Regions from separate parts of the Aeromonas sp. FDAARGOS 1415 genome, predicted to be linked through region 1. Evidence: predicted binding sites of a transcription regulator. Region 1 holds the regulator's gene; the other holds the start of a gene.
The links. The regulator MetJ, encoded in region 1, represses methionine synthesis genes. The targets are predictions, from matches to a motif close to AGANNTCTAGANNTCT.
Positions count from the first base shown of each region.

Region 2: a site for MetJ is predicted at 2,215-2,230, ahead of metN (methionine ABC transporter ATP-binding protein MetN). Genes of this name have one in related genera too.

Region 1 covers NZ_CP077363.1:1,956,868-1,960,696, forward strand. Annotated here, with positions in the region: gene I6L45_RS09385 (aromatic amino acid transport family protein) at 1-279, shown strand, start outside; gene I6L45_RS09390 (tRNA-binding protein) at 353-691, opposite strand; gene I6L45_RS09395 (AraC family transcriptional regulator) at 775-1,515, opposite strand; gene metJ (met regulon transcriptional regulator MetJ) at 1,551-1,874, opposite strand; gene metB (cystathionine gamma-synthase) at 2,083-3,261, shown strand; gene I6L45_RS09410 (bifunctional aspartate kinase/homoserine dehydrogenase II) at 3,261-3,829, shown strand, end outside.
Region 2 covers NZ_CP077363.1:475,435-479,263, forward strand. Annotated here, with positions in the region: gene queG (tRNA epoxyqueuosine(34) reductase QueG) at 1-551, shown strand, start outside; gene ppgK (polyphosphate--glucose phosphotransferase) at 636-1,379, shown strand; gene I6L45_RS02255 (hypothetical protein) at 1,435-1,890, opposite strand; gene metN (methionine ABC transporter ATP-binding protein MetN) at 2,365-3,408, shown strand; gene I6L45_RS02265 (methionine ABC transporter permease) at 3,389-3,829, shown strand, end outside.

The DNA of each region.
Region 1 (3,829 bases):
GCCAAGCCCACCGGCCTGTCGCTGGCGAAGGCGGACAAGCTCGGCATCGCCCTGATGTTCTTCGCCATCTGGGGGGCGGCCGTCATGAACCCGGGCATCCTGGGGTTGATGGAAACCCTCTCCGGCCCTGTCATCGCCATGATCCTCTTCATCATGCCGGTGGTGGCCATCTACAAGGTGGAGGCGCTGGCCCGCTTCCGTCACGGCTGGGTGAACGGCTTCATCCTGCTGACCGGTGCCCTGGCGGTGTCGGCCCTGCTCTTCAGCCTGATGAAGTGACCGCGTTTCGCGAACAGCAAAAAGAGAGAGGCGACCCCGGGGTCGCCTCTCTCTTTTCATGGGGCCTGCTGCGTCAACCCAGCCTGGCACCGTTCTCCACCGCCTGCTCAGGGATGGCGATCACCACGGCGCCATCCGGGCGGTAGAAGCCGGTCAGCAGGAACTCCGACTGGATGGGCCCTATCTGCTTGGGGGGGAAGTTGACCACGGCGACGATCTGGCGCCCCACCAGATCCTCCGGTCGATAGAGGTCGGTGATCTGGGCGCTGCTCTTGCGCACCCCGAGCTCGGGCCCAAAATCCGCCCACACCTTGTAGGCAGGCTTGCGCGCCTCGGGGAAGGGCTCGACCCGCACCAGGGTGCCGACCCTGAGCTCCACCATCTCGAAATCCTGCCAGCTTATGGTCTGCATCTTGGCTCCTCCTCTGCCATGGCTTGCATGGGCTCCAGCATGCCGTGAAAGGAGGGCGCTGTCTTCGGTGAGGGGCCGTTCGGTTACGGCAGGGAGCCGTTTTGTCGGCGCCAGAGGGTGGGGGTGAGGCCGGTCTCGGCCAGGAAGCGCTCGGCGAAGGCCCCCTGATTCTGGTAGCCGCAGCGACTGGCCACCTCGCCGATGGGCAGGGCGGTCCGGGCCAGCAGGGTGCGGGCCAGCGTCAGGCGCCGCTCCAGGATGTAGCGGGAGACGCTCATGCCCACCTGCTGGCGAAAGGCGTGCTTGAACTGGCTCTGGCCGAGGCAGGCGATGGCGGCGAGCCGCTCGTTGGTGAGGTGCTGGGCGAGGTGGGCCTCGATATGGCGCTGTACCCTGGCGATACGAGGGGCGATGGCGGGCATGCCGCGCCCCTCGGCCAGCAGCCCGAGCCACACCTGATCCATACCGGCCAGATGGCGCCCCTCTGCCACCATGCGGTGCAGAAAGGCGAGATAATGCCGTTGAGTGTCGTCCAGCTCGAGGAAGGGACGTTCACCGAGGGAGTGGGGCAGCCAGTCGCTCTCCTGCACCAGAAACGAGAACGCCGGATCGGCGGCGTAGTCGTGGCGAAGGCCAGGCGGGATGACGCAGACCGACCCCGGGGCGAGGCGGCGGCCCTGGCCCTGCACCTCGATTTCGAGGGGGCCATCCAGGGGGATCACCAGCTGGGCATGGTCATGGCTGTGACTGTGTGTGTCGTGCTGGTAGCGGCGCAGGCTGAAGGGGGAGGCGGATAGCGATGACGCGGCACCGGGCCGCGTCATCGAAGGGAAAGCGTCGTTTGCCATGGGCAGCCGGATCACTCGGCGTCGAAATCTTCGATTTCCTTGCCCAGCGCTTCCATGATGGCACGCGCCTCGGCGGGCACGCTGTCCGGATGATCCTTGCGCAGATCGTCGTCGCAAGGCAGCGGCTGGCCGGTGAATGCGTGCAGGAAGGCCTCACAGAGCAGCTCGCTGTTGGTCGCATGACGCAGGTTGTTCACCTGGCGACGGGTGCGCTCATCGGTCAACACCTTGAGCACCTTGAGCGGGATCGAGACGGTAATCTTCTTGACCTGCTCGCTCTTCTTGCCGTGCTCCGCATAGGGGCTGACGTAGTCGCCGTTCCACTCTGTACCCATGTTCCACCTGTTCTCGTTTGGCCGTGAGCGCGGATTTTAACCCTTAAGGATTTCAATGGCAATCCAACAGCAAAGCCATTTAGACGTCTGGAAGTGTTGACGGCTTTTTTAAGCTGGCGTAGTGTGGTGCACCATGAGCCTGCAATGGCGGGATGACGCGTGGCAGCAACAGCGAACCGGCGTTTGAAGAGACATCAAGGAGAGTGACATGACCCACAAGGCCACCCTGGCGGTACGCACCGGGATTGAGACAGACACACAGCACGGTGCCGTGGTGCCGCCCATCTACCTCTCCAGCAACTACACCTTCGCCGACTTTGGCGAGCCCCGTCAATACGACTATGCCCGCTCCGGCAACCCGACCCGCACCAATCTGGCGGACGCCCTGGCGGCCCTGGAAGGGGGGGCCGGTGCCGTCGTGACCGGCACCGGCATGGGGGCTGTCCACCTGGTGACCACGGCCCTGCTCAAGGCGGGAGATCTGCTGATCGCTCCCCACGACTGCTACGGCGGCACCTGGCGCCTGTTCGAGTACCTGGCGGCCAAGGGCCACTACCAGGTGCAGTTCGTCGATCAGGGGGACGAGGTGGCACTGGCCGAGGCACTTTCGCAAAAACCTGCGCTGGTGTGGGTAGAGACCCCCTCCAACCCGCTGCTGCGGGTGGTGGACATCGCGGCCATCGCCGAGGCGTCCCACGCTGCGGGCGCCCGTGTGGTGGTGGACAACACCTTCCTCTCCCCCCTGTTGCAGCAGCCGCTGGCGCTCGGGGCGGACGTGGTGGTCCACTCCACCACCAAGTACATCAACGGCCACTCCGACGTGGTGGGCGGGGTCGCCATCGCCAAGGAGCCCGCGCTGGCCGAGTCCCTGGTGTGGTGGGCCAACTGCCTGGGGCTGACCTCAGGTGCGTTCGATTCCTATCTCACCCTGCGGGGCCTGCGCACCCTGGCTCCCCGGCTGCGCACCCATCAGGAGAACACGGATCGCATCCTCGCCTTCCTGCAGACCCAGCCGCTGGTCAAGCGCATCTACCACCCCAGCCTGCCGAGCCATCCGGGCCACGACATTGCGCGCCGTCAACAGTCCGGCTTCGGCGCCATGCTAAGTTTTGAGCTCGATTGCAACGAGGCGGGCATTCGCGCCTTCCTCGCGGGCCTTACCTTCTTCTCGGTGGCCGAGTCCCTCGGCGGGGTGGAGAGCCTGGTGGCCCACCCGGCCAGCATGACCCACAGGGCCATGACACCGGCGGCCCAGCAGGCGGCGGGCATCAGCGCCCAGTTGCTGCGCCTCTCGGTCGGCATCGAACACGGTGAAGATCTGGTGGCCGATCTGGCTAGAGGTTTTGAACAGGCGCAGTTGGCACAACAGGCAGAACAGGTGAAGTAATGGAACAGCAACAGCAAGGAGAGTGTGTGGTGGTGACAGAGGCAGTCTTCAAGCGGCGCCATGTGCACAAGTTCGGCGGCAGCAGCCTGGCGGATCCGGTCTGCTATCGCCGGGTCGCCGCCATCATAGAGCAGCAGGCGGGTGGTCATGAACTGGTGGTGGTCTCCGCCGCTGGCAAGACCACCAACCGGCTGATCCAGCTGGTGGAGCTGGCCGAGGCGGGAGACGAAGCCGCAGGGGAAGCCATCACGGCCCTGCACGCCTACCAGCAGAGCCTGATCGACGGCCTGCTGGAAGGGGAGCTGTTGCTCTCCCTGAGCCAGCAACTGGCGGACGACATGCAGCTCATCGCCAAGACCCTGGAGGGGCAGTTTGACCGCTTCGAGCGCAACGGCCTGCTCGCCTTTGGCGAAGTGTGGTCGGCGCGCCTCCTGGCCGCCCTGCTCACCAGTCGTGGCGAACCGGCCGCCTGGCTCGATGCCCGCAGCTTCCTGCGCGCGGAAGACGGCGCCCTGGTCAAGGTGGATACCGCCCTTTCCAGCGAACTGCTCAAGGCCCGCCTGGCGGA
Region 2 (3,829 bases), 1.5 Mb from region 1:
GCGGCAAGTGCGTGGCCTGCATCAACATCTGCCCGACCGGGGCCATCGTCGCCCCCTATGTGGTGGACGGCCGTCGCTGCATCTCCTACCTCACCATTGAGAACGACGGCCCCATCCCGGAAGAGTTCAGGCCGCTCATGGGCAACCGTATCTATGGCTGCGACGACTGCCAGCTCATCTGCCCCTGGAACCGCTACGCGGACGCGAGCCCCGAACCCGACTTCAGCCCCAGGCCCAACCTGCACCGCCCTCCCCTGATTGACCTGTGGGGCTGGAGCGAGAGCGAGTTTCTGAAGCACACCGAGGGCAGCCCCATTCGCCGCATCGGCTACCAGCGCTGGCGCCGCAACCTGGCGGTCGCCCTCGGCAACGGGCCGGCGACCCCGGAGGTGATGGCCGCCCTGCAACAGGCAAGGCCCGGGGCCGAACCCATGGTAGCCGAGCACATCGACTGGGCCCTGGCCACCCTGGCCAGGCGCCAGCAAGATGAGAATAAAAAGACTCGTTTGCTGATCCGCTGCATCGAAAAAGGTCTGCCGGATCACGCATAGACGATCTGACCCTTGTCGGATCGCAGCCATTTTTTCATGCTCTGTCGACCATTGGTCATCGGCACTATAAAAAGGAAAATTTTGATGCAGATGTTGGGAGTAGATATTGGTGGGTCCGGGATCAAGGGTTGCCTGGTCGACACCGAGACCGGGGAACTGATTGGCGAGCGCCACCGCATCCCTACGCCGCAGCCGGCCACCCCGGCCGCCGTGGCGCACACCCTCAAGGCGCTGGTCGAGCACTTCCAGTGGAAAGGCCCGGTGGGCTGCGGCTTCCCTGCCACCATCCACAACGGCATCGCCAAGAACGCTTCCAACATCGACAAGAGCTGGATTGAGACCGATGTCGCCCATCTGTTTGCCGACGTGACCGGCCTGCCCTGCCACGTGCTGAACGACGCCGACGCGGCCGGCCTCGCCGAGATGCGCTTTGGCACGGGGCGGGATCGCAAGGGGATCATCATCCTCATCACGGTGGGGACCGGCATCGGCACCGCCGTCTTCGTCAATGGCCAGCTGCTGCCCAACACCGAGCTGGGGCACCTGATCCTGGAGGGCATGGTCGCCGAGCACTACTGCTCCGACGCGGTGCGCAAGCGCGAGGATCTCTCGTGGAGCCGCTGGGGCAAGCGCTTCAACAAGTACCTCGCCAGGCTGGAGTTCCTCTTCTCCCCCGACCTCTTCATCCTGGGGGGCGGCAGCGCCGCCAAGCTCGACAAGTTCATCGACAGGATAGAGACCCGCGCCCCCCTGGTCGCGGCGGCCAGCCTCAACCAGGCCGGCATCATAGGGGCTGCCCTCTACGGTGCGTCCCGCGAGGGGGAGTAGTCCCTCCCCGCTCTGAACTCGGGGGCCCGTCCCTTGCCGGCCCCCAGCCATCGGGTCAGATGTCGTCGAATCGATGGGCCCCGTGCACCAGCCGGGTCAGGCGGGATTGTGCCATCGAGGCCAGGGCCTTCAGCAGTGCCACCGTGCCCGGCGTGGGGCACTCCCGGGCCAGGCGTGACAACTCGCCGATGAGCTTTTCCTCCTGCCGCGACGCCAGCGCCACTATCTCTTCCGGCCGAGTCCCGGCCTCCAGCGCCAGGCGTTCGCACTCCGCCAGCAGATCCTCGTTGAATCCCTGATCCAGCCAGGTCTCCCTGACCGCCTTCCCCATCTGCTCGCGATAGTCGTGCAGATGGGCCGCCGCCGCGTCCTCCCGCCCCTGCAGATAGGCCAGCAGCATCCGGCTGCGTTCCCCGTCCACCCGGGAGATCTGGCGCCCATAACCGAGCCCCTGCTGGTGATGAAGCTGTTCGAGATACAGCATCAGGTCCTTGATCTGTTGAAATCGCATCTCTCCTCCCTCCTGGCATCCACCTTCTGCCAGTATAAGGAGGCGGCGCCTCGCCCCGGCCGATAACAGGTCACTTATTGTTCTGCATCAAGGAGATGGAGAAGAAATAAAAGAAAAGAAGTGCGCGCATGGCGGACAGCGGTGCCGGGACGACAACCGGTGATTTTTCCACCACGCCCCCGGGAGAAAACATCAGATCGTCAGTTTATGGGTGATTATCCAGGTTATATTCGGCCATGAATCATCATGTCAGAATCTAATATTGGGACTCTCCCATGTCCCGTTGTGCCATAGTCAATGAGCGGCAATTCTTATCCATTTTTTAGACGTCTAGACGTAGAAACATACGTTGACACGGCCATCCGGACATCTTAGCATCATCCTCCATGATGGCAGTGTCACCCAGTGAAACCTCTGCCCAGTTCACCCGCCTGTAGCGCCCTGTGCTTTAAGGCTGTTAGCACGGAAGAATCCATGATTAAGTTGATCGGTCTCAACAAAGTCTACGGTAAAGGCAGTGATGCCGTGCACGCCCTGCGTGATGTCAGCCTGCATGTGCCGCAAGGCAAGATCTTCGGGGTGATCGGCGCCTCCGGTGCCGGCAAGAGCACCCTCATTCGTTGTGTCAACCTGCTGGAGCGCCCCACCGAGGGCCAGGTCATCGTCGACGGCCAGGATCTGGTCGCCCTGAGCGAGCGGGATCTGACCCAGGCTCGCCGCCAGATCGGCATGATTTTCCAGCACTTCAACCTGCTCTCCTCCCGTACCGTCTCCGCCAACATCGCCTTCCCGCTGGAACTGGCGGGCTGGAGCAAGGCGCAGATCCAGGCCAGGGTCGATGAGCTGCTGGCCCTGGTCGGGCTGGAAGCCCGCGCCCACGCCTATCCGTCCGAGCTGTCCGGCGGTCAGAAGCAGCGCGTCGCCATCGCCCGCGCCCTGGCGCCGGCCCCCAAGGTGCTGCTGTGCGACGAGGCCACCTCGGCCCTGGATCCCCAGACCACCCGTTCCATCCTGAGCCTGCTCAAGGAGATCAACGTCAAGCTGGGGCTCACCATACTGCTCATCACCCACGAGATGGACGTGGTGAAGGGGATTTGCGACGAAGTGGCCATCATCAGCGACGGCCGCCTGATCGAGCAGGGCGAGGTCGCCTGGTTCTTCAGCAATGCCAAGACCCAGCTGGCCCGTGACTTCATCCACTCCACCATCCACCTGGAAGTGCCCCAGGAGTATCAGGATCGGATGAGCCGCGATCGGGTGCCCGGCAGCTATCCCCTGGTGAAGCTCGGCTTCACCGGCACCACCGTCGATTCACCGCTGATTTCCGAGGTGAGCCGCCGTTTCAACATCGACATCAGCATCCTGAGCGCAGACATCGAGTACGCCGGTGGCGTCAAGTTCGGCTTCCTGCTGGCGGAACTGTTCGGGGACGAGGCCCAGTGCGAGGCCACCCAGCAGTTCTTCATCGACAACCACATTCAGCTGGAGGTAATGGGTTATGTCCGAAGCAATGATTAATCTGCTGATCTCGGCCCTCGGCGACACCCTGATCATGGTGTTTGCCTCCGCCCTGTTCGGCTGCCTGCTCGGCCTGCCGCTCGGCGTGGCGCTGCACGTGACCAAGGCCGGCCAGATCCTGGCCAACCCTGTGCTCAACAGGACCCTGGGCGTCATCGTCAACGTCGGTCGCTCCGTGCCCTTCATCATCCTGCTGGTGGCCATCATCCCGCTGACCCGCTTCATCGTCGGCACCAGCATCGGCACCATCGCCGCCATCGTGCCGCTGACCGTCGGCTGCATCCCCTTCATCGCCCGCCTGGTGGAAGGGGCCCTGATGGAAGTGCCTGACGGCCTGCTGGAAGCGGCCAAGGCCATGGGGGCCAAGCCCCTGCAAATCATCGCCAAGGTGCTGCTGCCCGAGGCCCTGCCGGGGATCCTC